DNA from 2 places in the Loigolactobacillus coryniformis subsp. coryniformis KCTC 3167 genome. Region 2 is predicted to be linked to the other one. Evidence: predicted binding sites of a transcription regulator. Region 2 holds the regulator's gene; the other holds the start of a gene.
The links. Region 2 encodes CtsR, which represses protease genes until heat stress. Its sites were predicted from a motif close to TTGGTCAAAAAAGGTCAAANA; they were not measured.
Positions count from the first base shown of each region.

Region 1: the regulator CtsR is predicted to act here: its motif matches at 10,843-10,863, upstream of clpB (ATP-dependent chaperone ClpB).

Region 1 is NZ_CP017713.1:1,484,837-1,499,962, reverse strand. It holds gene LC20001_RS07390 (CvfB family protein) at 1-434, opposite strand, end outside; gene LC20001_RS07385 (DUF441 domain-containing protein) at 479-943, opposite strand; gene pyk (pyruvate kinase) at 1,109-2,869, opposite strand; gene pfkA (6-phosphofructokinase) at 2,948-3,907, opposite strand; gene dnaE (DNA polymerase III subunit alpha) at 4,051-7,392, opposite strand; gene LC20001_RS07365 (YjzD family protein) at 7,844-8,026, shown strand; gene clpB (ATP-dependent chaperone ClpB) at 8,065-10,659, opposite strand; gene pepT (peptidase T) at 10,924-12,162, opposite strand; gene LC20001_RS07350 (Nif3-like dinuclear metal center hexameric protein) at 12,222-13,346, opposite strand; gene LC20001_RS07345 (tRNA (adenine(22)-N(1))-methyltransferase) at 13,339-14,037, opposite strand; gene ltrA (group II intron reverse transcriptase/maturase) at 14,280-15,126, opposite strand, start outside.
Region 2 is NZ_CP017713.1:704,821-719,946, reverse strand. It holds gene rpoC (DNA-directed RNA polymerase subunit beta') at 1-1,632, opposite strand, end outside; gene rpoB (DNA-directed RNA polymerase subunit beta) at 1,645-5,244, opposite strand; gene LC20001_RS03470 (peptidase U32 family protein) at 5,606-6,829, opposite strand; gene LC20001_RS03465 (peptidase U32 family protein) at 6,831-7,754, opposite strand; gene LC20001_RS03460 (ATP-dependent Clp protease ATP-binding subunit) at 7,900-10,389, opposite strand; gene LC20001_RS03455 (CtsR family transcriptional regulator) at 10,410-10,880, opposite strand; tRNA gene LC20001_RS03450 (tRNA-Pro) at 11,011-11,084, opposite strand; tRNA gene LC20001_RS03445 (tRNA-Gly) at 11,112-11,183, opposite strand; tRNA gene LC20001_RS03440 (tRNA-Pro) at 11,200-11,273, opposite strand; tRNA gene LC20001_RS03435 (tRNA-Arg) at 11,311-11,384, opposite strand; tRNA gene LC20001_RS03430 (tRNA-Leu) at 11,395-11,480, opposite strand; tRNA gene LC20001_RS03425 (tRNA-Gly) at 11,491-11,562, opposite strand; tRNA gene LC20001_RS03420 (tRNA-Thr) at 11,577-11,649, opposite strand; tRNA gene LC20001_RS03415 (tRNA-Leu) at 11,662-11,743, opposite strand; tRNA gene LC20001_RS03410 (tRNA-Lys) at 11,765-11,837, opposite strand; tRNA gene LC20001_RS03405 (tRNA-Val) at 11,841-11,913, opposite strand; rRNA gene rrf (5S ribosomal RNA) at 11,926-12,042, opposite strand; rRNA gene LC20001_RS03395 (23S ribosomal RNA) at 12,121-15,043, opposite strand.

The sequences.
Region 1 (15,126 bases), 780 kb from region 2:
TGCTGGAACCGATCTTCATCAGCTAAATCGCCCCATAAACGTCCTTTATTATCAACAGTCAAGCTGACCAGTAAATAATCACCTCGTGCCGGCCATAATTGCTTCATCGTAGGTAGTTCATCCAACGAAACGACGACATCCTTATTAGGCAAACCAATGTCCACAAAGACACCTAGATCATGGCGCACCGCTACAACTGGCACAAAATCGAAGCGACCAATCTGCACCCGTGGAATTTTAGTAGTGATTTGTAACTCATGATTCTCATTTTCGTAGGCAAACCCAGTAATTGCATCGGTCACCTTATGTTCTTTAGTAAATTCGGATTTAGCCACCCGATAGGTGAAGCCATCCCGCTGTGCAAAATAATAATCCTGATTCTCATCGGTAACGGTTACCGAAATTTTTTGTCCAATTGCTTGATTTACTGCCATAATATCTCCTATCTCACATTCAGCTTTATGCTGTTTTTATTTAATTATTTGATCAATGATAATGACTGCATGACTTGAATAATTACAAAAGTTATTCCGGAAGCGATCACTGGACCAGCCGCGATGCCTTTGAATAGAACAACCCCCATAATCGTACCAAAAACCAATGCCACCGTGATTTCTGGACTTTGGGATAATAGCCCAACGCCCTTACTCGACAAGATTGCCACCAAAACACCACAAGCCACCGCAACAAAACCGACTGGCGACTTAAATGCATTCAGTAAATCCTTAAAACCGATTTGACCAGTCGCAATCGGCACCAAGATAGCGACGGAAATAACCGTCACTCCCCAATTAATGCCTTTAGCCTGAATTGTCGTTAATAATTTCTGGGTGTTAGGAATTAATTTTAAGGCTAAAACCACCAGCGATGCAATAACTAATGACTGATTTTTACCTAAAAAAGCGACCACTAAAATAATCGCTAAAAATAGCCAACTTTCCATGAAACCTCCTCAGTACCTCAACTTTGCAGATTAGAAAATCGATAATAAGGTATCTTTAATTTTATTTAGTCTATTCATGTACCATTTTTATTTCTGATCATACTTTTATTAATCATAGCACAAAAAAAAGCCGTCGTGTCAAACACGACGGCTTTAATTTAAAAATTACATTGCGTTAGAAGCACCACGATAGATGATCCCACGACGTGAATCAACTGTAATGACTTCGTCATCAGCAATCAATGAAGTAGCATCAGTTGCACCAACGACAACTGGGATACCCATTGCAATACCAACAACAGCAGCATGGCTAGTTAAGCCACCAGCTTCAACGATCAATGCGCTTGATTTTTCAATAGCTGGTAAGTAGTCTTTATCAGTTGTCTTAACAACTAAGATCCCACCTTCGACAGCTTTTTGATTAGCTTCAGCAGCTGAAGTAGCGATAACAGTCTTACCGATAACGGTTTGATCGCCAACACCTTGGCCTTCAACTAATTTTGAACCGATCAATTGAATCTTCATAACGTTAGTTGTACCACGTTCGCCAACTGGCACACCGGCAGTGATCAAGATCAAATCGCCTTCTTTAGCGAAACCTAAATCTTGTGCTTTTTGTGAAGCCAAGTTGAACATGTCATCAGTTGATGCAGGCTTGTCAGTTACGATTGGTTGAACACCCCAGTTAACGGCTAAGCCGCGACGAGTGCGTTCGTCAAAAGTAATTGCCAAGATATCTGACTTAGGACGATACTTGGAGATCATCCGGGCAGTGAAGCCAGATTCCGTAGCAGCAACGATCGTACGGATACCTAAGTTACGAGCAGTATGGGCAACAGATTGACCAATTGCTTCAGTAACATCAGTTTTGCTGAATTCCTTCAAAGCAAATGAATCTTGATCGACCATTGATTTTTCAGCACGTTCAGCGATTTTAGCCATTGTTGCAACAGATTCTACAGGGTATTTACCATTAGCACTTTCGCCAGAAAGCATTGTTGCATCAGTACCATCAAAGATAGCGTTCGCAACGTCAGTAGCTTCGGCACGAGTAGGCCGTGGGTTTTCTTGCATAGAATCTAACATTTGTGTTGCAGTAATAACTGGTTTGCCTAAAACGTTGCACATCTTGATCAAACGTTTTTGAATAATTGGCACATTTTCAACAGGAATTTCGACACCCATGTCACCACGAGCAACCATTAAACCATCAGAAACCTTTAAGATTTCGCTGATGTTGTCGATACCTTCTTGTGATTCGATCTTAGGGAAGATTTGGACATGTTCCATGTGCTTTTCTTCTAACAATTCACGAATATCTAAAACGTCTTGTGCTTTACGTACAAAACTTGCAGCGATGTAGTCAATATCATGGTCTAAACCAAAACGGATATCAGAAGCATCCCTTTCAGTGATACCAGGTAAGTTGATTGATACACCAGGAGCGTTAACACCTTTACGGGAGCCAAGTAAACCATCGTTTTGAACTTCAACGACAAGTTCTTTGTTAGCATCATCTTTTTCGGTGATCTTCATGTCGATCAAACCATCATCAAATAAGACATGGCCGCCAACATGAACGTCATCATATAAACCTGGGTAGGTAACCGCAATCTTGTCTTTAGTCCCTTCAATGGATTCATCCATTGAAATACGTGTTACATCGCCGGTTTTGAAGGCAATTTTACCTTCTTTTTCAACTGTAGTGCGGATTTCTGCACCTTTAGTATCCAGCATGAAGCCGATCATTTTACCAGTTTCTTTGGCTGCGTCACGTGCTTGTTGCATCCGGTCTTCATGTTCAGCATGATCACCATGTGAGAAGTTGAAACGGAATACGTTAGCACCAGCTTCGATCAATTTTTTGATTGTTTCTTTGTCGGAACTAGCAGGACCAAGTGTACTTACGATCTTGGTTTTCTTCATAGGTAGAATCTCTCCCTTGGAATTTTTTATAAAAAGACTTTAATGTCATTTTTATCGAATTTTGAATAACTACTTAGATTAGTAAGAAATATCGTTGTTTAAGTCAAACAATGATAATTCAGCATGGTGTTTGGAATCGAATAAATCAAGAATATCATGAGCGACGATCTTGTTATTTTCGATACCAACGGCTAAGCCGCCTTTGCCTTGTAGCAAAAGATCAACGGCATAAGCACCCATTTGTGAAGCCATAACACGATCACGGGCTGTTGGTGAACCACCACGTTGCACGTGTCCTAAGACCGTTACTCGTGTATGGAAATCACCGAATTTGCCTAATTCTTCGGCAAATTCATCAGCGTGCATAACACCTTCAGCTAAAATAATCAAGCTATGTTTCTTACCCCGGTTACGACCAGCGCGGATTTTGTCAGCAATTGCTTGCATATCAAAATCTTTTTCTGGCACGATCACGGCTTCGGCACCACCAGCGACACCAGACCATAAGGCGATATCACCAGCGCCACGACCCATAACTTCAATGACAAAAGTCCGTTCATGACTTGTTGCCGTATCGCGAATACGATCGACTGATTCCAAAACGGTATTGACCGCTGTATCGAAACCAATTGTGAAGTCAGTGTAAGGAATATCATTATCGATTGTTCCTGGTAAGCCGATTGCGTTATAACCATGTTCAGTTAAACGTAAGGCACCATGATATGAACCATCGCCGCCGATAACGACTAATGCTTCAATACCAAACTTGTTTAATTGTTCAATACCCTTTAATTGACCCTCAACTTGAGCAAATTCTGGATATCTAGCAGAATACAAGAAAGTCCCACCGCGCTGGATCTTGTCACCAACTGAGGATTCGTCCATCTTGAAGATGTCCCCGGCAACTAAGCCAGCATAACCGTAGTTGATTCCGTATACTTCTAGTCCTTCGTGGATTGCTTTCCGAGTGACTGCACGAATTGCCGCGTTCATACCCGGCGCATCGCCACCACTGGTTAAAATCCCAATGCGTTTCATTTCTTCACCTCAGGCATTTTGTTTAATTTGTTAAAGCACAAGCACCTGCACTCAAACCCAGACAATATCATACCACTTTTCAGAAAATATGTCTGCTTTATCTTTGAATTTTTCATCACAAATTCACTTTAAATCGGTTTCAATCACGGCGCCGGCAACGTTTGCGCTTTCACGACCACATTATCATCGCCTAAAACAGTCGCTAACTGTTCGACCACTTCACTGGCTAAGTCGATCCAATAATTTTGCCGCAATAATAATTTACGCTTCGTTGTCGGATAAAATAATAAAACTGGGGTTGCGCCCTTGTGTTTTTGCAACAACTTTTGCACTTGCGTGGTCTGAGTCGCCTCTAAACGCAGAAATAACATTTTTTGCGGCAATTGCTGTTCTAAATCAGCCGCCGCTTGAATTTGTTCGGCGATCAACTGCAATTCACCACGTTGGGCATCCGCTTTACCCGCCACATAAATGACTTGGCCCTTTTCCAGCCACGGACTAATTTGTCGATAAAGCCGCGGAAAAACCGTGACATCCACTTCATCGGTAGGATCATTTGCCGTCAAAAAGGCCATTTGCTCACCGCGCTTAGTCCGAATAACTTTAATACGCTTGACAAATAATAACACGGCTTGCCGTTTACCGGCCACTAATTCGCTTATCGCCACAGTCGGCTTAAGCCACTGTAAGTTGGCATATTTTTCTACGGGATGGCCAGATAAGTAGGCACCTAAATAAGTTTCTTCTTGATCTAATTTTTCCGCCAAGCTTAAATCAAGTACCGCCTCTTCCTTTAAAGCTAATTCTTCCGCCAATAATTCGCTTTGCCCACTAAAATTTGTATTGGCGATCAATTGCGGTACCCGCTTTAAGAGCGCCCCACGATTGCTATTGAACTCATGAAAAGCCGCACTATAAATCAACGGTTCTAGATAATTCATGCTCAACCACTTATCATCTAACTTGGCCAAACGTTGCAAAAATTGCTCCAACGAAGTAAAACGACCATTGGACCGCCGTTCCGCCAATAAATCAGTAACAAATTGACGCCGTAAGCCCTTGATGCATAATAAGCCAAATAAAATTTTGTTTGGGCGCCGAACAGTATAAGTTAACTGGCTCTGATTAATATCTGGCGGTAAGATCGTCAAGTGTCTTTTTTTGGCCTCAGCCAAATAGCTTTTAGTTTTAGTCGGATTACCGATCACTGAGTTCAGCAAAGCCGCAAAAAAAGCCGCCGGATAATGTGCCTTAAGGTAAGCTAATTGGAAAGCAACCATACTATAGGCGACCGCATGGGATCGATTGAAACCATAATTGGCGAAACGCTCAATATAATCATACATTTGAGTTGCCGACTCCCGGGTATAGCCACGTTTTAACGCGCCGGTGACAAATTCATCCCGTTTAGCATCGATCACGGCCTTTTTCTTTTTGCTCATCGCCCGACGCAAACTATCGGCCTCACCTAAACTAAAACCACCCATAGCTGCGGCAACCTGCATGACTTGTTCCTGATAAACAAGCACTCCATAAGTTGGGGCCAAAATGGTGGCGATCCGTTGGTCAGGATAGTCGGGCTCCTTTTGCTCATGTTTACGTTGAATAAACGTGGGAATATTTGCCATTGGCCCCGGTCGATACAACGCATTGACCGCCACGATGTCTTCGAAACTAGTTGGTTGTAATTCACGCAACACATTTTTAATACCACTCGATTCAAATTGAAAGACACCATCCGTATCACCACGCTGAAATAAAGCCAACGTAGCCGCATCGTCCAATGGTACTTGTGCAATCGGTAAAACTTGCCCGGTTTGCAACTTGATCAAATTTAAAGCGTTAGCCAAAATACTAAGATTACGTAAACCTAGAAAGTCCATTTTTAACAAGCCTAGCGCTTCAACATTTCCCATCGGCAACTGAGTCAATAAAATACCTTCGCTACCGGTTTGCAAAGGCAAATAGTCAGTAAGATCCTGATCACTTAAGACGATCCCAGCAGCATGGGTTGAATAATGTCGTGGCAACCCCTCCAGTTTAGTGGCAGTAGCAAATAAAAGTTGATTACGCGGACTATCACTGACCAAATTACGCAAACGTAAAGATTGGTCATAGGCGGTTTTTAAATCAATATGCAACACATTAGGCACAGCTTGGGACCAATCGGCCATTTCAAACTGAGTCAGCCCTAAAACGCGCCCGACGTCCCGCAATGCCTGCTTAGCTGCCAACGTCCCGAAGGTGATGATCTGCGCCATATGCTGTTGACCATATTTTTCATGCACATACTGCAGTAACTGCTCCCGTTTATTATCAGGAATATCTAAATCGATATCCGGCATGTTATGCCGTTCAGGGTTCAAGAAGCGCTCAAATAACAGATTATATTCCAGCGGATCAACTTCAGTAATGGCTAATGCATAAGCAACTAAAGCGCCGGCCGCTGAACCACGTCCTGGTCCAGTCAGAATATTGACCTTATGCGCATACTGCATGACATCCCAGATAATTAGAAAATAATCATCGAAACCCATTTTCTGGATCACGCCAAGCTCATAATCCAAGCGTTGCTGATAGGCAGGCGGAATCTTACCGTCACTAAAGCGCTGCTGCAATCCAGTTTCAGCGACCTGGCGTAAATAAACGTGGCTTGATTGCTTGGTTGGTACTGGAAACTTAGGCAACAACGAATTGTGTAGCTTGATGTCTAATTGACTAGCAGCCGCCAGTTTAGTCGTTTCAGCTGCAGCAGCTGCTAAACCATTAGCCTGATAACGCTCGGCAACCTGTGCTGCTGGCATCAAGTAATGGGTACCATCCGCCTGAGTCGTGGTATCTTCTATGGTCGTACCGGCTTTGATGTGTTGCAAAACCGTTACACTAAAAGCATCTTGTGGATCCAAGTACTGGACATCTTCTAAGGCGATCAACGGAACATTGCTCAGCTGACTTAACTGCTTTAATGCGGCTACGTATGGTTGTCCTTCTGGCTGTAAACTGACGCCAATACGTACTTGCGCCGGCGCAAGTGCCTGCAAGCGTTGTACATACCGCTGTGCTTGCGGCAAATCATTGACCGCCAATTCTGGTAATTCAGCAGCATAAGCCGGGGTAATCACCGCTAGATGACTTAAATAGGGCTGTAGCTCAGCCAAAGATAATAAAGTTTCACTAGTCATAACCTGAGTTGATAGCTTTAATAAAGCTTGGTACCCCGGATGATCTAACGCATAAACTAACAATGGCGCAGCTTGTTCTGCCGCAAACACCCCACTAGGTGCAATGGTTAAACCCAATATTGGTTGAATAGCCGCTGCTTGGCAAGCGTTATAAAAATCAATACTAGCTGATAATGATTGAAAATCAGTTAGCGCCAGCGCACCGTACCCCCGCTCCTTAGCATTTTTAACTAAATCGGCGATCGTCAATGAACTTTCAAGTAAACTATAAGCACTTTTTACTTGTAATTGTACAAAGGTCAACTCGCCACATCCTTTCTAGCGTGTCAAGGAAGATGTTCAGGATCTGAGCATCGCCTAGCAGGCAGTCCACCACGACCTACCTTGTTTGACACAGTTTCCCAATTAAAATTATTTACTAGCAAGCAGCATTAGTGAATCCCAACGATCCGCGTTGAATCAATCGTATTATGACGACTTAATTCAACCGCTCACGCAAAGCACTACATGCTAAAATGAATACTCGTTAATCATATGCGGTAACCCCTCATTACAGCAAAAGTATACCGTCAAAACACAAGGTTACTCCACAAAATCATTACTATACTAATAATTATAACAAACGAAAACAGGTTCCCCTAGTTGATTGAATTTTTTCCAACAACACTATAAAAATCACAGCTAAACAATGAATCATCGCTTTCACTTATCCGCAAATTATGCTAAAATCAGCAAAGTAGAAAGAGGTGGCGGCATGAAAGAAATTATCGTCGTTATCTGGGCATTAGTTCTTGGCCAATTAGTAGGTTACATCGGTTCCGCCGTAACTTCATTGGCGTACAGCCCAGTCACTGTGGCAATCATTTCGGCAATTTTCGGATTGATCGTTTGCATTTTACCACATGTTTTGAATACGAAAGCGACAACAAGTAAATAAAAAAAGACCGGCGTAACTCACCGGTCTTTTTTTATTTTTTATTTAGCTGTCTTATTTTCGAACACCAATTGATCATTTAACAAATTAATATTGATCGTAGTATGTGGCGCAACGCGACCGGCAATGATCTCTTTAGCTAATGGGGTTTCAACCTCACGGGTAATGAAGCGCCGTAGTGGCCGTGCCCCAAAAGCAGGATCATATCCTTGTTTAGCCAACCACTGCTTAGCACTATCCGAAATCGTTAGTGTAATTTCTTGGTTTGACAACCGTTGTTCAAGTTGTTGTAATAATTTCACTACGATTGCTTGCACATCACTTAAGCTTAACGGTGTGAACATAATAATATCGTCAATCCGATTCAAAAATTCTGGTTTAAATTTAGTTTGGATCAATTGGCGAACTTGCGCTTGACTCTCAGCCGAGATTTGGCCCTGATCATCAACCCCATTTAACAAAATCTCTGAACCTAAATTAGAGGTCATGATGATGATCGTATTTTTAAAATCAACTGTCCGGCCTTGACCATCCGTTAAACGCCCATCATCCAAAACTTGCAATAAAATGTTAAACACGTCTGAATGGGCTTTTTCAACTTCATCCAGTAAAACGATCGAATAAGGATTACGGCGTACAGCTTCAGTCAATTGACCGCCTTCTTCATAACCAACATAACCAGGTGCTGCCCCAACTAGACGTGATACGGAAGATTTCTCCATATATTCACTCATATCGATCCGCACCATATGCGATTCTGAATCAAATAAATTTTCGGCCAAAGCTTTAGCCAGCTCAGTTTTCCCCACGCCGGTTGGGCCTAAGAACAAGAATGAGCCTAAAGGTCGATTAGGATCCTGTAACCCGGCTCGTGAACGTAGAACCGCATCCGTAACCGCTGTAACAGCTTGATCTTGACCAACAACTCGTTGATGCAGGCTATCACCTAAGTGGAGTAACTTTTGCCGTTCACCTTGAACCAATTTTGCCACTGGAATCCCAGTTTCCCGGCTAACGACTGCGGCAATCTCATCATCAGTCACCGATTCTTGAACCAGCCAATCTTCTGGTCGATCTTGCTGTTCAAGCTGCGCCAGTTTCTTTTCCAGTTCAGGAATCGTCCCATGCTGCAAGCGGGCCGCTTTTTCCAGATCATAGTTGCCTTGTGCATCCTGCAACTCACGCTTAGCCTTATCTAATTCAGATTTTTTAGCATTGACTGAAGTAATATCTTCTTTCTCTGCTTCCCACTGCATCTTTAAGTTATTCGCTTCTTCCCGCAAATTACTTAACTCACCTTGTAGTTCAGCTAATCGCTTTTTAGATGCATCATCGGTCTCTTTTTTGAGGGCAGCTTCTTCGATCTCCATTTGCATCAACCGGCGGGTGACTTGATCCAACTCGGTTGGCTGCGAGTTCATTTCCACATTGATATTAGCACTCGCTTCATCGACTAGATCAATTGCCTTATCAGGTAAAAAGCGGTCGGTGATATAGCGATCGGATAAGGTGGCAGCAGCGACTAAAGCATTGTCGTGGATCCGCACACCATGAAAAATCTCAAAACGTTCCTTCAGTCCTCGCAAAATACTAATTGTATCTTCAACAGTTGGTTCTTTAATCAAAATACGCTGGAAACGTCGTTCTAATGCTTTGTCTTTTTCCATGTATTGACGGTACTCATCTAACGTAGTCGCGCCGATCAAATGAAGTTCACCACGGGCTAACATTGGCTTCAGTAAGTTACCGGCATCCATACTGCCTTCCGTTTTACCAGCACCAACAATGTTATGAATTTCATCAATAAAAAGAATGATCTGACCGTCACTTTTTTTAACGGCCTTAAGCACGCCCTTTAAGCGCTCTTCAAATTCACCGCGATACTTAGCTCCGGCGATCAAAGCGCCCATATCCAGACTAAAGATCGTTTTGTCTTTTAGGTTATCGGGAACATCTTTGTTGACGATTCGTTGGGCCAAACCTTCAACAATCGCGGTTTTACCAACACCAGGTTCGCCAATCAAGACAGGGTTATTTTTAGTTTTACGCGACAAGACACGGATCACATTGCGAATTTCTTCATCACGGCCAATAATCGGATCTTGATCACCTGTCCGCACAGCCTTGACTAAATCGATCCCGTACTTTTCTAGTGCTTGATACTGTGCTTCTTGATTTTTAGAAGTCACACGTTCACCGGCACGCATTTCAGTGATCGTTGCTTGTAATTTAACTTCAGTGATCCCAGCTTGAGTCAAAAACTGTGTCAATGGATGATATTTCAACGTCATTAACGCCAGAACAACACTTTCAGTTGCGATAAAATCGTCATTGAAACTAGCCCGCACCTGATCAGCTGCTTGCAATAATTGATATAAGTTCTGGCTCATACTTTGACCGTACTTAACGTTACCTTCAACCGCTGGCGCTTCGTCTAATAACTGATCGATCCGCGCTTCAAATTGATTCAGATCAACGCCGACTTTTTCATAAATTTTCCGCCCCAATTGACCGGGTTGAATCAAAAATTTAAATAAATGCGCCACATCAATTTCCTGATGCTTGCGCGTGACCGCAATTTGTTGTGCCTCAGCCAAGGCATCTTGAACAGCTTGAGTTAATTTTTCTGGATTCAAAATATGACCTCCCATTACATAATCATGATGCATATTCCCGTCGTACAGTACGTAACTACAAGGAATATTTTCCTACTTTAAAATAAGGTTTAGTGATTAAAAAATCGGCAGTTATTCACCGCCGACCTATCCTTTAATTATCTGATGGTTATATCATATCACGAACGTATGTTCTATACAAATATTTTGACCATCTTTAACCAATTAATCGACACCTTACGATAACATAGCATCAATCCCTTTTACCTCAGACTCAAGACTGAATTATTTCTGACTATTCAACCGCGTGATCTCTAGAATCACATCGACGGCTTTCGCCATGACTTGCTCGGAAATAAATTCGTAACGGCCATGCATATTTTCTGGACCGGCGAACAAATTAGGTGTCGGTAAGCCCATGAAGGAGATCTTTGACCCATCAGTCCCCCCGCGAACAGGTTCGATCAGTGGCTTGATATCCAAGTTTTCCATTGCCTTTTTGGCTAATTCAACACTAGTCATATCTTGTTTCAATATTTCACTCATATTATAATATTGATCAAAAATATCGAGGGTGATTCGTTCCAACCCCAATTGCTGATTTAATTTAGCCGCTAACTGGCGGGCCTTTTCTTTACGTGCTTCTAAACCATCTCGTTCAAAGTCGCGGATAATGTACGTCATGTCTGCTTCTTCAACCGTTCCATTCAATTGATACAAATGGAAGAAACCGTCCACACCAGCAGTTTTTTCGGGAACTTCTGCCTGAGGTAAACCGTTTTGAAAATCAACAGCTAATTGCAAAGCGTTGACCATCACACCCTTAGCAGTAGCGGTGTGCACGTTTTTACCTTGAATATGAACTTTCATTTCAGCTGCATTAAAGGTTTCATATTCCAATTGCCCTTCAGAACCACCATCAACCGTGTAAGCAAAGGCTGCATTGAAGTCCTTAACGTCAAAATGATCAGCACCAGTGCCGATCTCCTCATCAGGACCAAAACCAACCCGCAATTCACCATGCTTAATTTCCGGATGCTGAATCAAATATTCCATTGCCGTCATGATCTCGGTCACCCCAGCCTTATCATCACCGCCTAAAAGCGTACTGCCATCGGTGGTGATCAGAGTATGCCCAGCATAATTAGCTAAAAAAGGAAAATCAGTTGTATTCAGCGTAAACTGCCCAGCTGCATCTAACTTGATTTCTGAATGCCCGTCATAATCCTTAACGATTTGCGGATTGATCCCTTCAGCATTAAAATCAGCAGTATCAAAATGTCCTAAGAAGCCAATTACCGGCACTTCATGATCTAAGTTGCTCGGCAAAGTACCGACCACGTAACCGTTACTCGCCAAATAATGAACATTTTGTAACCCAATCGTTTGCATTTCTTCAGCCAACTTGTGAGCAAAAGCGACCAAGCTAGGAGTTGACGGAATCGTTTTTGAATCTGGATCGGACCGTGTGTTGACCTTTACATAACGTAAGAAGCGTGGAACTAGGGTTGTATAGGTTGCCATTTAACTTACCTCCAACTAATTGATTATTTTTATTGTAATCTAAATTTGACTAAATTACCTTAATTAATGAACGTAAACGGATCAGTACTTAACGTTGAAGCCATAAATGTTACATCATGCCAGTCAGCTGCTTGCGCCCACTGTTCAAACAGCGGTACTGCTTTTGCCTTAACAATGCTTTCCACATGATGACCAGGATCGATTGCCGATAGACCAGCAGCTAACATATCATGGGCGGTGTGATAGTAAACATCCCCAGTAACGAATACATTGGCGTGTTGCTGCAATACCGCCGGATAAAATTTACCGCCATCCCCACCGAGGATAGCCACCCGTTGAACCAGTTCATCAGGTTTTTGCGTGACTAATCGTAAACCGTGCAAATCAAAAGCAGCACGGGTGAATTCAGCAAATTCACGGATCGTCATTTGCTGCTGCGGTTCGCCGACACGGCCAATACCAAATTGCTCACCAGTTTTATTATCCAAGTGGAATAGATCATAGGCAGGTTCTTCATACGGATGCACACTAAACATGGCCGCTAACACCTTGTTGGTCAAATCCTCAGGAAAAACAACTTCAACCTTTGTTTCAGCAACTGCTTCGGCTTGATCAACTTGACCAATAAAGGGCTGGGCACCTGTCCCAGGTGTAAACCGTCCCGTCCCAGCGTAACTGAAACTAGCTGCTGTATAATCGCCTAACTGACCAGCACCTGCGGCAGCTAGTGCTTGACGCATGGTGGCAGCACTAGCTTGCGGAACATAAGTAGCTAATTTCATGATTTGGCGGCGATAATTAGGCTGCAGGATCTGTACATTTTGCAATTGCAGTTGTTCCGCCAACCAATCGTTCATGCCACCATTAGCACTATCCAGATTAGTATGAGCCGCATAAACTGCAATATGGTGGCGCAATAACTCTGCATACATCGCATTTTGTGGATCATCAGTCACTAAATTTTTTGCTGGCCGAAATACCGCTGGATGGTGAGCAAAAATAAAATCGATTTTTTTAGCAATCGCTTCTTTGACCACTTCTGGCCGCACGTCTAAGGTGACTAATACCCGGTGGATTGTCTGTTCCGTCGAGCCTAATTGCATCCCGATCGGGTCACCATTTTCCGCTAAATAACGCGGGGCAAATTGTTCAAAACGCTGAATAAAATCTTTTACTTTAACCATGAAGCACCTCCATAATCTGCTGATTTTCTGTCTCTAAAGCAGCGATTTTAGCCTGTGGTACATTTTGTGCTTGGGCTAAATTTGCGAGGATTCGTTGATTAGTTAACAATTGATGCTGCCACTTAGCCTGAAATACTGGTGATTGTGCCTGCATTAAATGCGGCCCAAATTTAATCTGCTGAGTCGTGTAGTTTACCGGTTGATCGCTTGGCTCAGCAACAATGATTTCATAGGTATGATTGTCTTCTCGCAAAATCGATTCAGCGACAATCGTAAACTGTTGTTGGGCGAGCCAAGTGCGGACCACATCCTCCTGTACGTTTGGTTCCAACACTAACCGTTTAACTGTTTTCAATGTCCGCCAGCCGCGTGCTAAAATATCCCGGATCAAAATTCCGCCCATACCCGCGATCACCACGGTATCGATTTGGTCACCAGCTTGAATTGCCGCTAATCCGTCAGCTAAACGCACTTGAATTTGCGTCGCCAAACCAGCATCAGTGACTGCTGCTTGCGCCCGTGAAAATGGCCCAGTAATTACTTCGCCGGCCACAGCATAATCGATTTTGCCACTAGCCACTAAATTGATCGGCACCATCGCGTGGTCCGAGCCAATATCTGCCAAGCGAGCACCCTGAGGAACAAAATTAGCAACTGCCGTTAAACGTTTTGTTAAATGATGTTTATTCACAAGATTCAATCCTTTATTTCATAGATGAAGTTATTAAAAAGCCTAACTTTGAAGACATTAATAGTTTCAAAAAACATTGTATGACTAAATAGGTCACTTCTATTGTAACAGTCAACCAAGCGCTTGAACATGCGCTACTTAGTGTTTTTTAGAAAGATTAGATAATCGAGTAGGAGGTAATTGTAAGTTACCGTCCTCTCACACCACCGTACGTACGGTTCCGTATACGGCGGTTCAATAATTTAAGCACTCTGAATTTGCTGGAGCGTCTGACTCAAGTTAATGAGTCCACGACGTTCCAGCTCTTTGTTAGTTAGGGTACGGCACAGCGTTTTACTATGCGCTGTCCGCCAGTACCCTTTACGCGTGTTAGCGGATAGCTTAGCTTCATCTTTCGTAAATCCTAATCCGCTCAAGTTGTTCTCTCTAGTTTTGGCTTTCTTCCATTGTTTCCAAATGTACTGGCGAATACGTGACCGCAGCCACGCATCTAATTCCGTGATGAACCGCTTCATTCTACCCAAGCTGTAATACTGCAACCAACCGCGCATCTTTTGACGAATCTCTGCCATTATTTGGTCTTCGGATACACCACGATTACGCTTAGTCAGCCGCCTCAATGCTTGTTTAACTCGCTGCTTCGCTGACCACACCGGATAGGGAAAAGCCCTGCCTTTAGTGTGGCCCAACGTAAAACCTAAGAACTTCATTCTGTTGGTGGCGACCACTTGTGTCTTTTCCTGATTGAGCGTGAGTTTTAACTCATGCTCGAGAAAACGAGTCACACTAGCGAGGACTCGTTGGCCCGCGCGTGGACTTTTAACAAAGATATTGCAGTCATCGGCGTAACGGACAAATTCATGACCGCGCCTAGCTAGTTCTTGGTCGAATTCGTTGAGATAAATATTCGCTAACAGTGGCGAGATCGGCCCGCCTTGCGGTGTGCCTTTCTCACTGCGTTCAAACAATTGCCCATTCATGGTGCCACTAGTCAGAAAACGGCGAATGAGCCGTAGTATCCAGCGGTCACTAATTCGCTGCTTGAGAAACTTCATAAGCATGTCATGATTAACCGTATCGAAGTAGGCC
Region 2 (15,126 bases):
TAATGAGTTGGTTGCCAAACCGATCCGAGTATGCAATTGCACATAACCATTTTGTAAGGCCATCAAAACTTCATTGCTATCTTTGAAGATCATACCTTCACCGATAACCCCTGCTTCTTCAGAAGTTAAGAAGTAGTTACCTAGCACAACGTCCTGTGAAGGTGTTGCGATTGGCTTACCATCTTTAGGTGCCAAGATATGGTGGGCAGCTAACATCAGCAAACGAGCTTCTGCTTGTGCTTCATCAGATAAAGGCACGTGGATCGCCATCTGATCACCATCAAAATCGGCATTATAAGCTTCACAAGCCAATGGGTGTAAACGAATTGACTTACCATCAACCAAGACAGGTTCGAACGCTTGAATACCCAAACGATGCAATGTAGGTGCGCGGTTCAATAGAACTGGATGTTCCTTGATCACGTCTTCTAAAACATCCCAGATATCATCATCACGGCGATCGATCTTACGCTTAGCGTTCTTAATGTTAGAAGCTAATTCGCGTTTAACCAATTCGCGCATAACAAATGGCTTGAATAATTCCAACGCCATTTCACGTGGTAAACCACATTGATAGAACTTCAAGGTAGGGCCGACATCAATAACCGAACGACCAGAATAATCGACACGCTTACCTAACAAGTTCTGACGGAAACGTCCTTGCTTACCCTTTAACATATGGGAAAGTGACTTCAATGGACGGTTACCAGGACCCGTTACGGGACGGCCACGGCGACCATTATCGATCAACGCATCAACGGCTTCTTGTAACATCCGCTTTTCGTTTTGTACGATAATATTTGGTGCATTTAAGTCCAATAAACGCTTCAAACGGTTATTCCGGTTAATAACCCGCCGGTATAAGTCGTTCAGATCGGAAGTCGCAAAACGACCACCTTCCAACTGAACCATTGGCCGTAAATCAGGTGGAATGACAGGAATTGCATCCATAACCATCCAACTTGGTTCATTACCAGATTGACGGAAAGCTTCCAAAATGTCCAAGCGACGAACGGCACGTGTCCGCTTTTGGCCTTGGGCAGTCTTCAAATCTTCCTTCAATTCACCGACTTCTTTTTCAAGGTCAACATCGTTTAATAATTCCTTGATGGCTTCAGCGCCCATTGCTGCTTTGAAGCCTTTGCCATATTGGTCATATTTTTCACGATATTCACGTTCAGTCAGTAATTGTTTCTTTTCTAATACTGTGTCGCCAGGATCGATAACGACATATGATGCGAAATAAATGATTTCTTCTAAGGCACGTGGGCTCATGTCTAAAACTAAGCCCATCCGGCTAGGGATACCTTTGAAGTACCAGATATGTGAAACGGGGGCAGCTAATTCAATATGACCCATCCGTTCACGACGTACTTTAGAGCGGGTAACCTCGACACCACAACGGTCACAGACGATCCCCTTGTAACGGATCCGTTTGTACTTACCGCAGGCACATTCCCAGTCTTTGGTTGGTCCGAAGATACGTTCGTCGAACAAACCATCACGCTCTGGTTTGAGTGTCCGGTAGTTGATCGTTTCAGGCTTTTTTACTTCGCCATAAGACCAACTACGAATTTTATCGGGAGATGCCAAACCAATCTGCATACTCTCAAATTTATTGACGTCTATCACTTAGCTGACCTCCTATTTGTTGTCGCTGTCGCCGCTAGCATTAGCTGCTTCTTCTGCAGCCTTCTTTGCCTTTTGTGCTTCTTGCTCTTTGGCAAACTTGCTCAAAGCATCGACGCTAACGACTTCATCGTCTTCATCGTCCATGTCGCGTAATTCAATTTCTTGCTTGTCAGCATCTAAGACTTTCATATCTAGACCAAGTGATTGTAATTCTTTGACCAAGACACGGAATGATTCCGGAACACCTGGTTTTGGAATTGGTTCACCTTTGACAATGGCTTCGTAGGTCTTGACACGACCAACCACGTCATCAGACTTGTAAGTCAAGATTTCTTGTAAGGTATAAGCTGCACCGTAAGCTTCAAGGGCCCAAACTTCCATTTCACCGAAACGCTGACCACCAAATTGGGCTTTACCACCTAATGGTTGTTGCGTAACTAATGAGTAAGGTCCAATCGAACGAGCATGCATCTTATCATCAACCATGTGGGCTAACTTCATGTAGTACATAACCCCGACAGAAACACGGTTAGCAAATGGTTCACCGGTGCGGCCATCATAAAGAACTGACTTCGCATCGTCATCCATGCCGGCTTCCTTAACGGCTGCCCAGATATCTTGATCCTGTGCACCATCAAAGACAGGTGTTGCTACATGAATACCTAAATTACGTGCGGCCATCCCTAAATGCAATTCGATCACCTGACCGATGTTCATACGGGAAGGCACACCCATTGGGCTCAAGCAGATATCAACTGGCGTACCATCTGGTAAGAATGGCATATCCTCTTCAGGGACAACGATTGAAACCGTCCCTTTGTTACCATGACGGCCGGCCATTTTATCGCCGACTTGGATCTTACGTTTCTGGGCGATATAAACACGAACCATCATATTAACACCAGGTGATAATTCATCACCAGCTTCACGGGTAAAGATCTTAACGTCTTGGATAATCCCACCGCCACCATGAGGTACACGGAGTGACGTATCACGGACTTCACGCGCTTTTTCACCGAAGATTGCATGCAATAACCGTTCTTCTGCAGAAAGTTCCGTAACCCCTTTAGGTGTCACCTTACCGACTAACAAATCGCCATCCTTAACTTCAGCACCAATGCGGACGATCCCGAATTCATCGAGGTCTTTCAACGCATCTTCACCGACGTTAGGAATTTCACGGGTAATTTCTTCAGGTCCTAATTTAGTATCACGTGCTTCTGATTCATATTCTTCAATATGGATCGACGTATAAGCATCTTCGCGAACTAATTTTTCGGATAAGACGATTGCATCTTCATAGTTGTACATATTCCAAGTCATGAAGGCAATAATTGGGTTCTGACCTAAGGCAAGTTCCCCATTTTCCATGGCTGGACCATCAGCTAAGATTTCGCTAACGTCAATATGATCGCCAAGTTTAACGATTGGACGTTGGTTATAACTCTTACCTGAGTTTGAACGACGATATTTCATTAAATCATATTTATCTAATGAACCATCTTCACGCCGAACACGAACTTGTTTAGCATCAACATATTCAACTGTACCAGCGTTCTTAGCAACAACAGCAGTCCCTGAGTCATGAGCCGCTTTATATTCCATACCAGTCCCAACTAATGGTGCATGTGGATTGATCAAAGGAACGGCCTGACGTTGCATGTTAGCACCCATCAAGGCACGGTTAGAATCATCGTTTTCCAAGAAAGGAATGCAGGCAGTAGCAACAGCGACAACCTGTTTAGGCGAAACGTCCATGTAATCGACACGATCAACGGAAATTTCCAAGTTATCTTCTTCACGACGAGCCAATACGGTGTCATCAACAAATGAGCCGTCTTCGTTTAGCAACGAGTTTGCCTGAGCAACAACATAGTTATCTTCTTCATCGGCAGTTAAATAGTCGATCTTATCAGTAACTTTATGTGTATTCCAGTCAACACGGCGATATGGTGTTTCAATAAAACCATACTTATTAACAACGGCGTAACTAGCCAAACTATTGATCAAACCAATGTTAGGACCTTCAGGTGTTTCGATTGGACACATACGACCATAATGGGTGTAGTGCACATCCCGGACTTCATAACTGGCACGATCACGAGTTAAACCACCAGGGCCTAAGGCTGATAGACGACGCTTATGCGTTAATTCACCTAATGGATTCGTTTGATCCATAAACTGGGACAATTGTGAAGAACCAAAGAATTCTTTGATTGAAGCGACAACTGGCCGAATGTTGATCAACTGTTGCGGTGTAACTGTGCTAGTGTCTTGAATTGACATCCGTTCACGAACCACACGTTCCATCCGTGATAACCCGATTCGGAATTGATTTTGTAATAACTCACCAACTGAACGAATACGCCGGTTACCCAAATGGTCGATATCATCGGTTGAGCCAATACCTTCTTGTAAGTTCAAGAAGTAGTTCATTGAAGCAATAATATCGGCAGGACGAATATGTTTCCAGCTTAATTCAATATGACCATTACCAATGATCGGTACAACTGTTTCAGGATTGCGTTTTGATTCAACCTTGATTGTTTGTAGCGTCATTGGATCTGTAACTGCACCTTCATCAGATGGTGTGTAAGTGGTGGTCATAAAGTCTTCACGGTCCAAGTATGGGCTTAATTTTTCCATTACTTGACGATCAACTACATCACCCTTTTGGGCAATAACTTCACCAGTATCTGGATCAGCTAATGTTTCCGCCAAAGTTTGGTTCAACAAGCGTGTTTTTAAGGATAACTTTTTGTTGATCTTGTAACGACCAACCGCTGCTAAATCATAACGTTTCGGATCGAAGAAGCGCGCATTCAATAAACTACGTGAGCTATCGGCAGTTTTTGGTTCACCTGGGCGTAGTCGTTCGTAGATATCTTTTAAGGCTTCTTCAACACGCGAATCGTCCGCATTCTTATGGACGTCTTTTTCCATCGTTAACATTAAGCTTTCGTTATTACCTAACATGCCGATAATATCGTCATCGGAACCAAAGCCTAAAGCACGAATTAATTCAGACATCGGAATCTTACGTGTCCGGTCGATTCGAACATATGAAATATCTTTAGCATCAGTTTCTAATTCTAACCAAGCACCACGGTTAGGGATAACAGTTGTACCATAAATTGTACGACCATTTTTATCCACTTCACTGTTGTAATAAACCCCTGGTGAACGAACTAACTGGGAAACGATAACCCGTTCAGCACCATTGATAATAAAGGTACCTTGGTCGGTCATTAACGGAAAATCACCAAAGAAAACGTTCTGTGATTTAATTTCGCCAGTTTCATGGTTAGTTAAACGCAACGTAACGTGTAATGGTGCAGAGTAGTTGGCATCATGTTGCCGAGCTTCTTCCACCGTATACTTAGGTTCTAATAATTCATAATCAACAAATTCTAAGGACAAATTGCCAGCGAAATCATCAATTGGCATGATATCGTTGAACATTTCTTTCAAGCCTTCGTCCAAGAACCAGTTATACGAATTACTTTGGATCTCGATCAAGTTAGGGAGATCCAACACTTCTTTAATTCGTGAATAACTACGACGAGTGCGGTGTTTACCGTATTTAACTAAATGGCCTGCCAAATTGTTCACTCCTTCTATGGTTTCTGTAGCGTCTAGCGTAATATGACATTACTGTTACAAATATTAAATAAAAATTACATTTGCTAATCTGAGTCGTTTTTCGGCAAAAAAAAACCAAAAATAGGACGCTATCATTCGATATTTGTCGACTACTTTTGTTTTTTTCTATATATGCCGCCTACGGACAATAGATCGCAGGCTAGACTATTCCACAGTTTTTAGCAAATTCTTATCTTACACGCCTATTTAAAGATTGTCAACCCAAAGTGTTTTCAAAAGCGCTCAGATCATAAAATGCAGCCTACTACTGCTGATTTTTGGAACGAAAATCTCAGATATCAGCATATTGCACGAACTGATTGAACATACATTACCGCTGTTTCCGAATCATATCGCCTGCCTTAACCGGTTGTTTAACTGGCAGTTGACAGATCATCATAGCATCCGGGGCGCGATATAAAATATCATTGTCTTGATCCCATAAACGTTCAACCACTTGCTCTGTATGGGTAAAGTGCGGTCCGTAGAATTCAATTTTGTCGCCAACACCAAAATTATTCCGTTGTTGCACGATGGCCACTTTACGTTCAGCATCATAATCTAAAACTTCACCGACGAACCCATACTGTGGCCGTTTACGCCGCTTACCAAATAATTCATCATCAGCCGTTGGCGTGCCATAATAGAAGCCAGTTGACATTTCTCGTTGTGCAACCTTCCATAATTCATCGACCCATTCACGCTTCAAAACATAATGATCAGGGTCAGCACAATAACTGTCCACTGCTTGCCGATAAACATTTGCCACCGTGGAGACGTAATGGATCGACTTCATCCGGCCTTCGATCTTAAAACTATTAACTCCGGCTTCAACCAAATCTGGAATATGTTCGATCATCGCCATATCAACGGCACTCATTGAAAAAGCCTCGCCATTTTCCAATTGTGACTGTTTCTCGCCACCAGACATTTCAAATAAATCATACTTCCAGCGACAGTTCTGTGCGCAACCACCACGATTAGCATCGCGCATCGACATATGATTCGACAACACACAACGCCCCGAATAGCCGATACACATAGCACCGTGAATAAAGGCCTCGATCTGAACGTCAGTATGGCGCCGCATTTCTTTGATCTCCTCAATACCCACTTCACGTGCTAAGACAACACGCTCTAAGCCTTCTGCTTGCCAAAAGTTCAAGGTTTCATAGTTAGTCGCTGAAGCCTGTGTGGACAAATGCACTGGTAAGCCAGGTGCTTCAGTGATTGCGATCTCGATCAATGAAGGATCAGATACGATCACTGCGCTGATGCCAATATCGCGCAATGTCCGGAAAAATTGACCTGCTCCAGCGGTATCACCTTCATGGGCAACGATATTAGCCGCCACGTAAACTTTGGCATTGTGTGCCTGAGCATATGCTACCCCTTCACGCATCTGATCAAATGAAAAATTACCTGCACGTGATCGTAGTCCATAAGCATCACCGCCAATATAAACCGCATCGGCTCCATAATTGATGGCCACTTTTAATTTTTCCAACGTTCCCGCTGGTGCTAAAACTTCTGGTTTATCTGTAATTACTCGCATATTATTGCACCTCACTTGGATCTATATCATAAAAACCAGTATCTAAACCACGTTCGGCTGGTTGTTGCGCAACAACGGCTGCACTTAGTGTCGCGGCTAGGTCTGGCGTCCATTCACCAGCAGATAACGCCTGCTTAGCCTGAACGAACTGCCTTGCAATCGTTACAAATTCAGCTTCACCGGCAAACAAACCATCAAGCTTCCAATTAGTTAACCCTAATGTTTGCAGTTGAGGTAACTTCCCCATCAGATTAAGATCATTGTTGGCAAACAAATGTGTCCCATTAATATCTTCATAAATTGAATAATGTGTTTCCGGTTTGTGTGGTGCAGAAACAAACAAGCCACGTTGACGATCAGCCCGATCTTGATGTTCCTGAACAAAACTAAAATAGTTATGAACTAACGGACGGCCCGATTGATGGATACAAGTTGCCCCATAAACTTGGACCTCTGCCGGAATCTTTAGTTCTGGCGCTAATTTGACCAATTCACCATAAGGTACTTCACGGGCCAAAACTGCACCAATAGCACCATGGCGCGCCCAAAAATTAATTTGTCGCGAACTAGTCATCAGCACTTCACTATCGTAAATAAATTGCAGCGGTAATTTTTCTTGCTGTAATAAATAAACAACGCCAGGATCGCCGACTGTGATCTGATCCACTTTTAACTCAGCTAAAAAGTAGAGGTAATCACCAACTTTATTGATCCGGTCGTTATGCATCAACGCATTGACCGCTACTGTCACTTTCTTGCCAGCTTGATGTACTAGATCAACGAGCTCTGTTAGTTCCGCACGTTCAAAACTATGTGGTAAACGTAAGCCAAAATAATCCTCGCCTACGTATAATGTATCAATACCTGCAGCTAGCAGTTGGCTTGCTTGCTTACGCGAAGCTGCAGTTGCAATCAGATTAATCAAAAAATTCGCTTCTTTCTCTCATCAATATATGGTTTCAGCATACCACAGCCGAAATGAAAAAAGAATTAGGCGTTACCACTATTTCATGATCTGAAGCCACAAAAAAAGTTGTCGTAAACTACGCGACAACTTTCATTACTACAATTTAAGCTTTAACGGTCGGCGTCGTATCTGTTTCTGAGTCGCGGACATTGACCGTGATCTCACCTTTACGTGCGCCGATCGTCACCGACTCGCCAACTTTGATATGACCGGAAAGCAATTCTTCACTTAATCGATCTTCAACTTGTTGTTGGATGGCACGTCGAATTGGCCGTGCCCCGTACTCAGGGTCAAACCCAGCTTTAGCGATCACATCGATCGCTGCTGGCGTAATCTTAACATCAATATTTTGATCGTGCAGCCGTTTCAACACATTCTTGGCCATAATCTTCACGATCTGATGTAATTCTGGCTTAGTTAAGGAATGGAAGACAACCACTTCATCGATCCGATTGATAAATTCAGGCCGGAATGACTTCTTTAATTCTTCTAAAATACGACTACGCATTGCTTTGTAATCTTGCTGAACCTTTTGGGCACCAAAACCAACTGATTTTTCATCCCGCAATGCAGTGGCCCCTAAATTAGAAGTCATGATCAAAATCGTATTCCGAAAATCAACCCGCCGACCTTTAGAATCAGTTAAATAACCATCATCCAAGACTTGTAACAAAATATTGAAGACATCAGGATGGGCTTTTTCAACTTCATCAAGTAAGACTACAGAATAAGGCTTCTGCCGTACCTTTTCAGTTAACTGACCGCCTTCTTCGTAGCCAACATAGCCAGGAGGTGCTCCGACTAGCCGCGAGGTTGAATACTTCTCCATATACTCGGACATATCGACCCGAATCATATTATCCTCCGAGCCAAACATTGCCTCGGCTAAAGCCTTGGCCAATTCTGTTTTACCAACACCAGTTGGCCCTAGGAACATAAACGAACCGATTGGCCGCTGTGGATCTTTCAAACCACTGCGTGCACGCCGAATTGCCCGTGAAACAGCCGAAACTGCTTCTTCCTGTCCAATAACACGCTTATGCAGAACCTTTTCTAAGTTGATCAAACGTTCTGTTTCGCTCTTTTGCAATTGGGTCAATGGCACACCAGTCCATTGTGAAACAACTGTCGCAATATCATCAGGCGTGACTTTAACGTCTTTACGCACACCATTAGTTGGTGCAGCTGCTTGCTCAGTTGCTAACTTATCTTTCAAAGCCATTTCGTTTTCACGAATGCTAGCTGCTTTTTCAAAATCTTGGGCCTCAATTGCAGCTTCTTTATCTTTAACTAACTGATTTAATTCAGTTTCCAGTTTAGATTCTGGCGTCTTCTTACTTGCTGCATCTAGGCGTACGGATGCAGCTGATTCATCAATCAAATCAATTGCTTTATCTGGCAAGAAACGATCACTGATATAACGTGACGAAAGTACAACGGCTTCATGCACGGCCTCATCAGTAATGGTTACACCATGATGTTCTTCATAGCGACTACGCAAGCCTAGCAAAATTTCTTCTGCTTCTGCCTGTGTCGGTTCGTTAACTTGGATCGTTGCAAAACGCCGTTCTAACGCAGCGTCCTTTTCGATGTACTTTTGGTATTCATCCAAAGTAGTTGCCCCGATCACTTGCATCTCACCACGCGCTAATGCGGGCTTTAAGATGTTAGAAGCATCGATTGCACCTTCAGCACCACCGGCACCAATCAAAGTATGCAATTCATCAATAAACAGGATAACATGCCCGTCTTTATAGATTTCATCAATAACTTTTTTCAACCGGTCTTCAAATTCCCCACGATACTTAGTCCCAGCAACTAAGGACCCCATGTCTAGCATCATTAACCGCTTCTTGGCCATATCATCAGGAACATCACCAGCAATGATCTTCTGCGCTAATCCTTCAGCGATGGCAGTTTTACCAACACCAGGTTCACCGATCAATACTGGGTTATTCTTAGTCCGCCGTGATAATACTTGGATCAATCGACGTACTTCTTTACTACGACCAACCACTGGATCCATTTGATTCTCGCGTGCTAGCTGAGTTAGGTCACGTGCCAATGAATCCAAAGTTGGCGTCCCTTCGCTGCTATTTCCTTGTGCTTGGCGGCCACGTGGCGCATTACGCCGTTTAGCTGCAGTATCCGTCACACCTAATTTTTTCAAAATTATTTGTCGAGTTTTACTTAAGCTCAAACCTAGATTGGTTAAGATTCGTGCTGCCAGAATATCGTCTTCACGCAATAATCCAAGCAAAATATGTTCCGTACCAATTTTCATGGCACCCATCCGCTTAGCTTCATCACCAGCATACGATAAGATCTGTTTAGCTTTAGGAGCATAAGGAAGATAGGTATCGCTTTGTGTTTCAGCCGAAGCCCCATAACCTGTAAAACGTTCGATTTCTTCACGAATATCGTCATCAGTGATTGATAACTGCCGCAAAGTTTTGCCAGCAATCCCATCAGTTTCAATAACTAAGGCCAACAACAAATGCTCAGTGCCTACCGCATGATGCCGGAAGTATTTGGCTTGCTCTTGTGCTAACACTAATACGTTTTTTGCGCTTGGCGTAAATAAATTATCCATTAAGCGTCCCTCACTTTCGCTTACTCACGTTCGTATCGTAAATGATTCAAAATACCGATCAGAATACGCGCCCGAAGCCGCTCCTCCAATTGACGGTCAGCAACAGCGAGTGTCTCACGACTGGTCGCCGCTAAAATTAAATTAGCTTCCTTACGCTCGATCACCTGATCATCATAAAGCTTCTGGACCAATGACAATGCATCACGCTGATTAATTTGTTCACCGATCAGTTGAATCATTGTATCCAGCATATCACGATCATCAAGTAATTTTACTTTTTCGATCCGGATATAGCCACCGCCGCCACGTTTACTTTGAACCAAATAACCACGCTGAATAGTAAAGCGTGTCTTAATCACATAATTAATCTGGGATGGGACACAATTAAATAACTCCGCAATTTCGGATCGCTTAATCTCAACACGCGCCGACTCTGCCAGAATCTCTTTCAAGTAGGCTTCAATAATATCAGAAATATTTCGCCCTTGCATCGTCTTCACCCTTAACTTTGACTAATATTGACTATTATTATAGATGAATTTACCAAAATTGCAAAGAAATACGTTGTTTTTATTTTTGGGCGAAAAAAAAAGCAGCCCATAAACTAGACTGTTGAATAAATCGGGAAAACAGGATTTGAACCTGCGACCCCTACGTCCCGAACGTAGTGCTCTACCAAGCTGAGCTACTTCCCGAGAATTCAATTTTTAAACAAAAAAACAAGCGGAAGACGGGATTCGAACCCGCGACCCCCACCATGGCAAGGTGATGTTCTACCACTGAACTACTTCCGCAAGAAAAATATGTGAATCGGGAAAACAGGATTCGAACCTGCGACCCCCTGGTCCCAAACCAGGTGCTCTACCAAGCTGAGCTATTTCCCGAAACTTTTTATGTGTTACTAATGAGCTAATCGCTCAATGCACCCAGTAGGAGTCGAACCTACAACCTTCTGATTCGTAGTCAGACACTCTATCCAATTGCGCTATGGGTGCATAATAATAATGCCGAGGACCGGAATCGAACCGGTACGGTGATCACTCACCGCAGGATTTTAAGTCCTGTGCGTCTGCCAGTTCCGCCACCCCGGCATATTATTAAAGCGGAAGACGGGATTCGAACCCGCGACCCCCACCATGGCAAGGTGATGTTCTACCACTGAACTACTTCCGCATGTATTCAATTAATGCCGACTAGACGATTCGAACGCCCGACCCTCTGATTACAAATCAGATGCTCTACCAACTGAGCTAAGTCGGCATAACTCTCGAGTGCGGGTGAAGGGACTCGAACCCCCACGCCTTACGGCGCTAGATCCTAAATCTAGTGCGTCTGCCAATTCCGCCACACCCGCAAAAATATTTAAAACTGGCAATGAGCCGTGACAGGCTCGAACTGTCGACCCTCTGATTAAAAGTCAGATGCTCTACCAACTGAGCTAACGGCTCAAATGGAGGTTACAGGGTTCGAACCTGTGACCCCCTGCTTGTAAGGCAGGTGCTCTCCCAGCTGAGCTAAACCTCCAAATGAAAAAGTGCGTGGCAACGTCCTACCCTCGCAGGGGGTGCTCCCCCAACTACTCTCGGCGCTAAGAAGCTTAACTTCTGTGTTCGACATGGGAACAGGTGTATCCTTCTTGCTATCGCCACCACACCACTTTCTGAGAACGTTGCGCTCTCAAAACTGGATATTCATTTCTTTGCCCTTAAACTAACACTACGTACATGCTACTTGGTTAAGTCCTCGACCGATTAGTATTGGTCCGCTCCATGCCTCACGGCACGTCCACTTCCAACCTATCTACCTGATCATCTCTCAGGGGTCTTACTTCCATAAAGGAATGGGAAATCTCATCTTGTGGGGGGCTTCACACTTAGATGCTTTCAGCGTTTATCCCGGCCATACTTAGCTACCCAGCGATGCGCCTGGCGGCACAACTGGTACACCAGCGGTATGTCCATTCCGGTCCTCTCGTACTAGGAACAGCTCCACTCAAATTTCCTACGCCCGCGACGGATAGGGACCGAACTGTCTCACGACGTTCTGAACCCAGCTCGCGTACCACTTTAATGGGCGAACAGCCCAACCCTTGGGACCAACTACAGCCCCAGGATGTGATGAGCCGACATCGAGGTGCCAAACCTCCCCGTCGATGTGGACTCTTGGGGGAGATAAGCCTGTTATCCCCAGGGTAGCTTTTATCCGTTGAGCGATGGCCCTTCCATACGGAACCACCGGATCACTAAGCCCGACTTTCGTCCCTGCTCGACCTGTAAGTCTCGCAGTCAAGCTCCCTTATGCCTTTACACGCTATGAATGATTTCCAACCATTCTGAGGGAACCTTTGGGCGCCTCCGTTACTTTTTAGGAGGCGACCGCCCCAGTCAAACTGCCCACCTGACACTGTCTCCCGCCACGCTAAGTGGCGCGGGTTAGAGGGTTCATACAGCAAGGGTAGTATCCCACCAATGCCTCCACCGAAACTAGCGTTCCGGCTTCAACGGCTCCTACCTATCCTGTACAAGCGGTACAAACACTCAATATCAAGCTACAGTAAAGCTCCATGGGGTCTTTCCGTCCTGTCGCGGGTAACCCGCATCTTCACGGGTATTATAATTTCACCGAGTCTCTCGTCGAGACAGTGCCCAGATCGTTACGCCTTTCGTGCGGGTCGGAACTTACCCGACAAGGAATTTCGCTACCTTAGGACCGTTATAGTTACGGCCGCCGTTTACTGGGGCTTCATTTCTGGGCTTCGTACCGAAGTACTAACTCATCCACTTAACCTTCCAGCACCGGGCAGGCGTCAGCCCCTATACGTCATCTTACGATTTAGCAGAGACCTGTGTTTTTGATAAACAGTCGCCTGGGCCTATTCACTGCGGCTGATCGTTAGATCAGCACCCCTTCTTCCGAAGTTACGGGGTCATTTTGCCGAGTTCCTTAACGAGAGTTCTCTCGCACACCTGAGGATACTCTCCTCGACTACCTGTGTCGGTTTGCGGTACGGGTAGTTTATTTCTCACTAGAAGCTTTTCTCGGCAGTGTGACATCAAGGACTTCGCTACTTAAATTCGCTCCCCATCACAACTTGTCCGTACAGGTGCAAGCATTTGACTCACACCAAGACTTATTGCTTGGCCGCACATTTCCAATCGTGCGGATCCTTTAGCCTCCTGCGTCCCTCCATCGTTCAAACAAAATAAACTAGTACAGGAATCTCAACCTGTTGGCCATCGCTTACGCCTTGCGGCCTCAGCTTAGGTCCCGACTAACCCTGGGAGGACGAGCCTTCCCCAGGAAACCTTAGTCATACGGTGGACAGGATTCTCACCTGTCTTTCGCTACTCATACCGGCATTCTCACTTCTAAGCGCTCCAGTTGTCCTCACGATCAACCTTCAACGCCCTTAGAACGCTCTCCTACCATGACCACATAAGTGGTCATCCACAGTTTCGGTATTATGTTTAGCCCCGGTACATTTTCGGCGCAGGGTCACTCGACTAGTGAGCTATTACGCACTCTTTAAATGGTGGCTGCTTCTGAGCCAACATCCTAGTTGTCTATGCAACCCCACATCCTTTTCCACTTAACATAAATTTGGGGACCTTAACTGGTGGTCTGGGCTGTTTCCCTTTCGACAATGGATCTTATCACTCACTGTCTGACTCCCGGATAATTCATCAATGGCATTCGGAGTTTATCTGAATTCAGTAACCCAAGACGGGCCCCTAGTCCAAACAGTGCTCTACCTCCATGATGGTCAATTCCGAGGCTAGCCCTAAAGCTATTTCGAAGAGAACCAGCTATCTCCAAGTTCGTTTGGAATTTCACCGCTACCCACACCTCATCCCAGCATTTTTCAACATACACGGGTTCGGTCCTCCAGTGTGTTTTACCACACCTTCAACCTGGACATGGGTAGGTCACTTGGTTTCGGGTCTACGTCTACATACTAAACGCCCTATTCAGACTCGCTTTCGCTATGGCTCCGCCTTATCAGCTTAACCTCGCATGCAAACGTAACTCGCCGGTTCATTCTACAAAAGGCACGCTATCACCCATTAACGGGCTCTAACTAATTGTAGGCACACGGTTTCAGGAACTGTTTCACTCCCCTTCCGGGGTTCTTTTCACCTTTCCCTCACGGTACTGGTCCACTATCGGTCACTAGGTAGTATTTAGCCTTGGGAGATGGTCCTCCCAGATTCCGACGGAATTTCACGTGTTCCGCCGTACTCAGGATCCTGAACGAAGAGCCGTTGATTTGACTTACGGGACTTTCACCCTGTTTTGTTCAGCATTCCAACTGACTCAGTTATCAACGACTTTGGTAACTCCAAAGTTCAGTCCTACAACCCCACAATGCAAGCATCATGGTTTGGGCTGTTCCCCGTTCGCTCGCCGCTACTTAGGGAATCGAATTTTCTTTCTGTTCCTGCAGGTACTGAGATGTTTCAGTTCCCCACGTTTACCTCTCATAAGCTATGTATTCACTTATGAGTAACCAACGACTAAGTTGGCTGGGTTCCCCCATTCGGAAATCTCCGGATCAAAGCTTACGTACAGCTCCCCGAAGCATATCGGTGTTAGTACCGTCCTTCATCGGCTCCTAGTGCCAAGGCATCCACCGTGCGCCCTTCTTAACTTAACCTACTTGATACCTAACGGTATCACGGTTAGAGTTTAGCGATTAAGAAATACTTTCTTAAAAAACTCTTTAAAACGCAGTGTTAA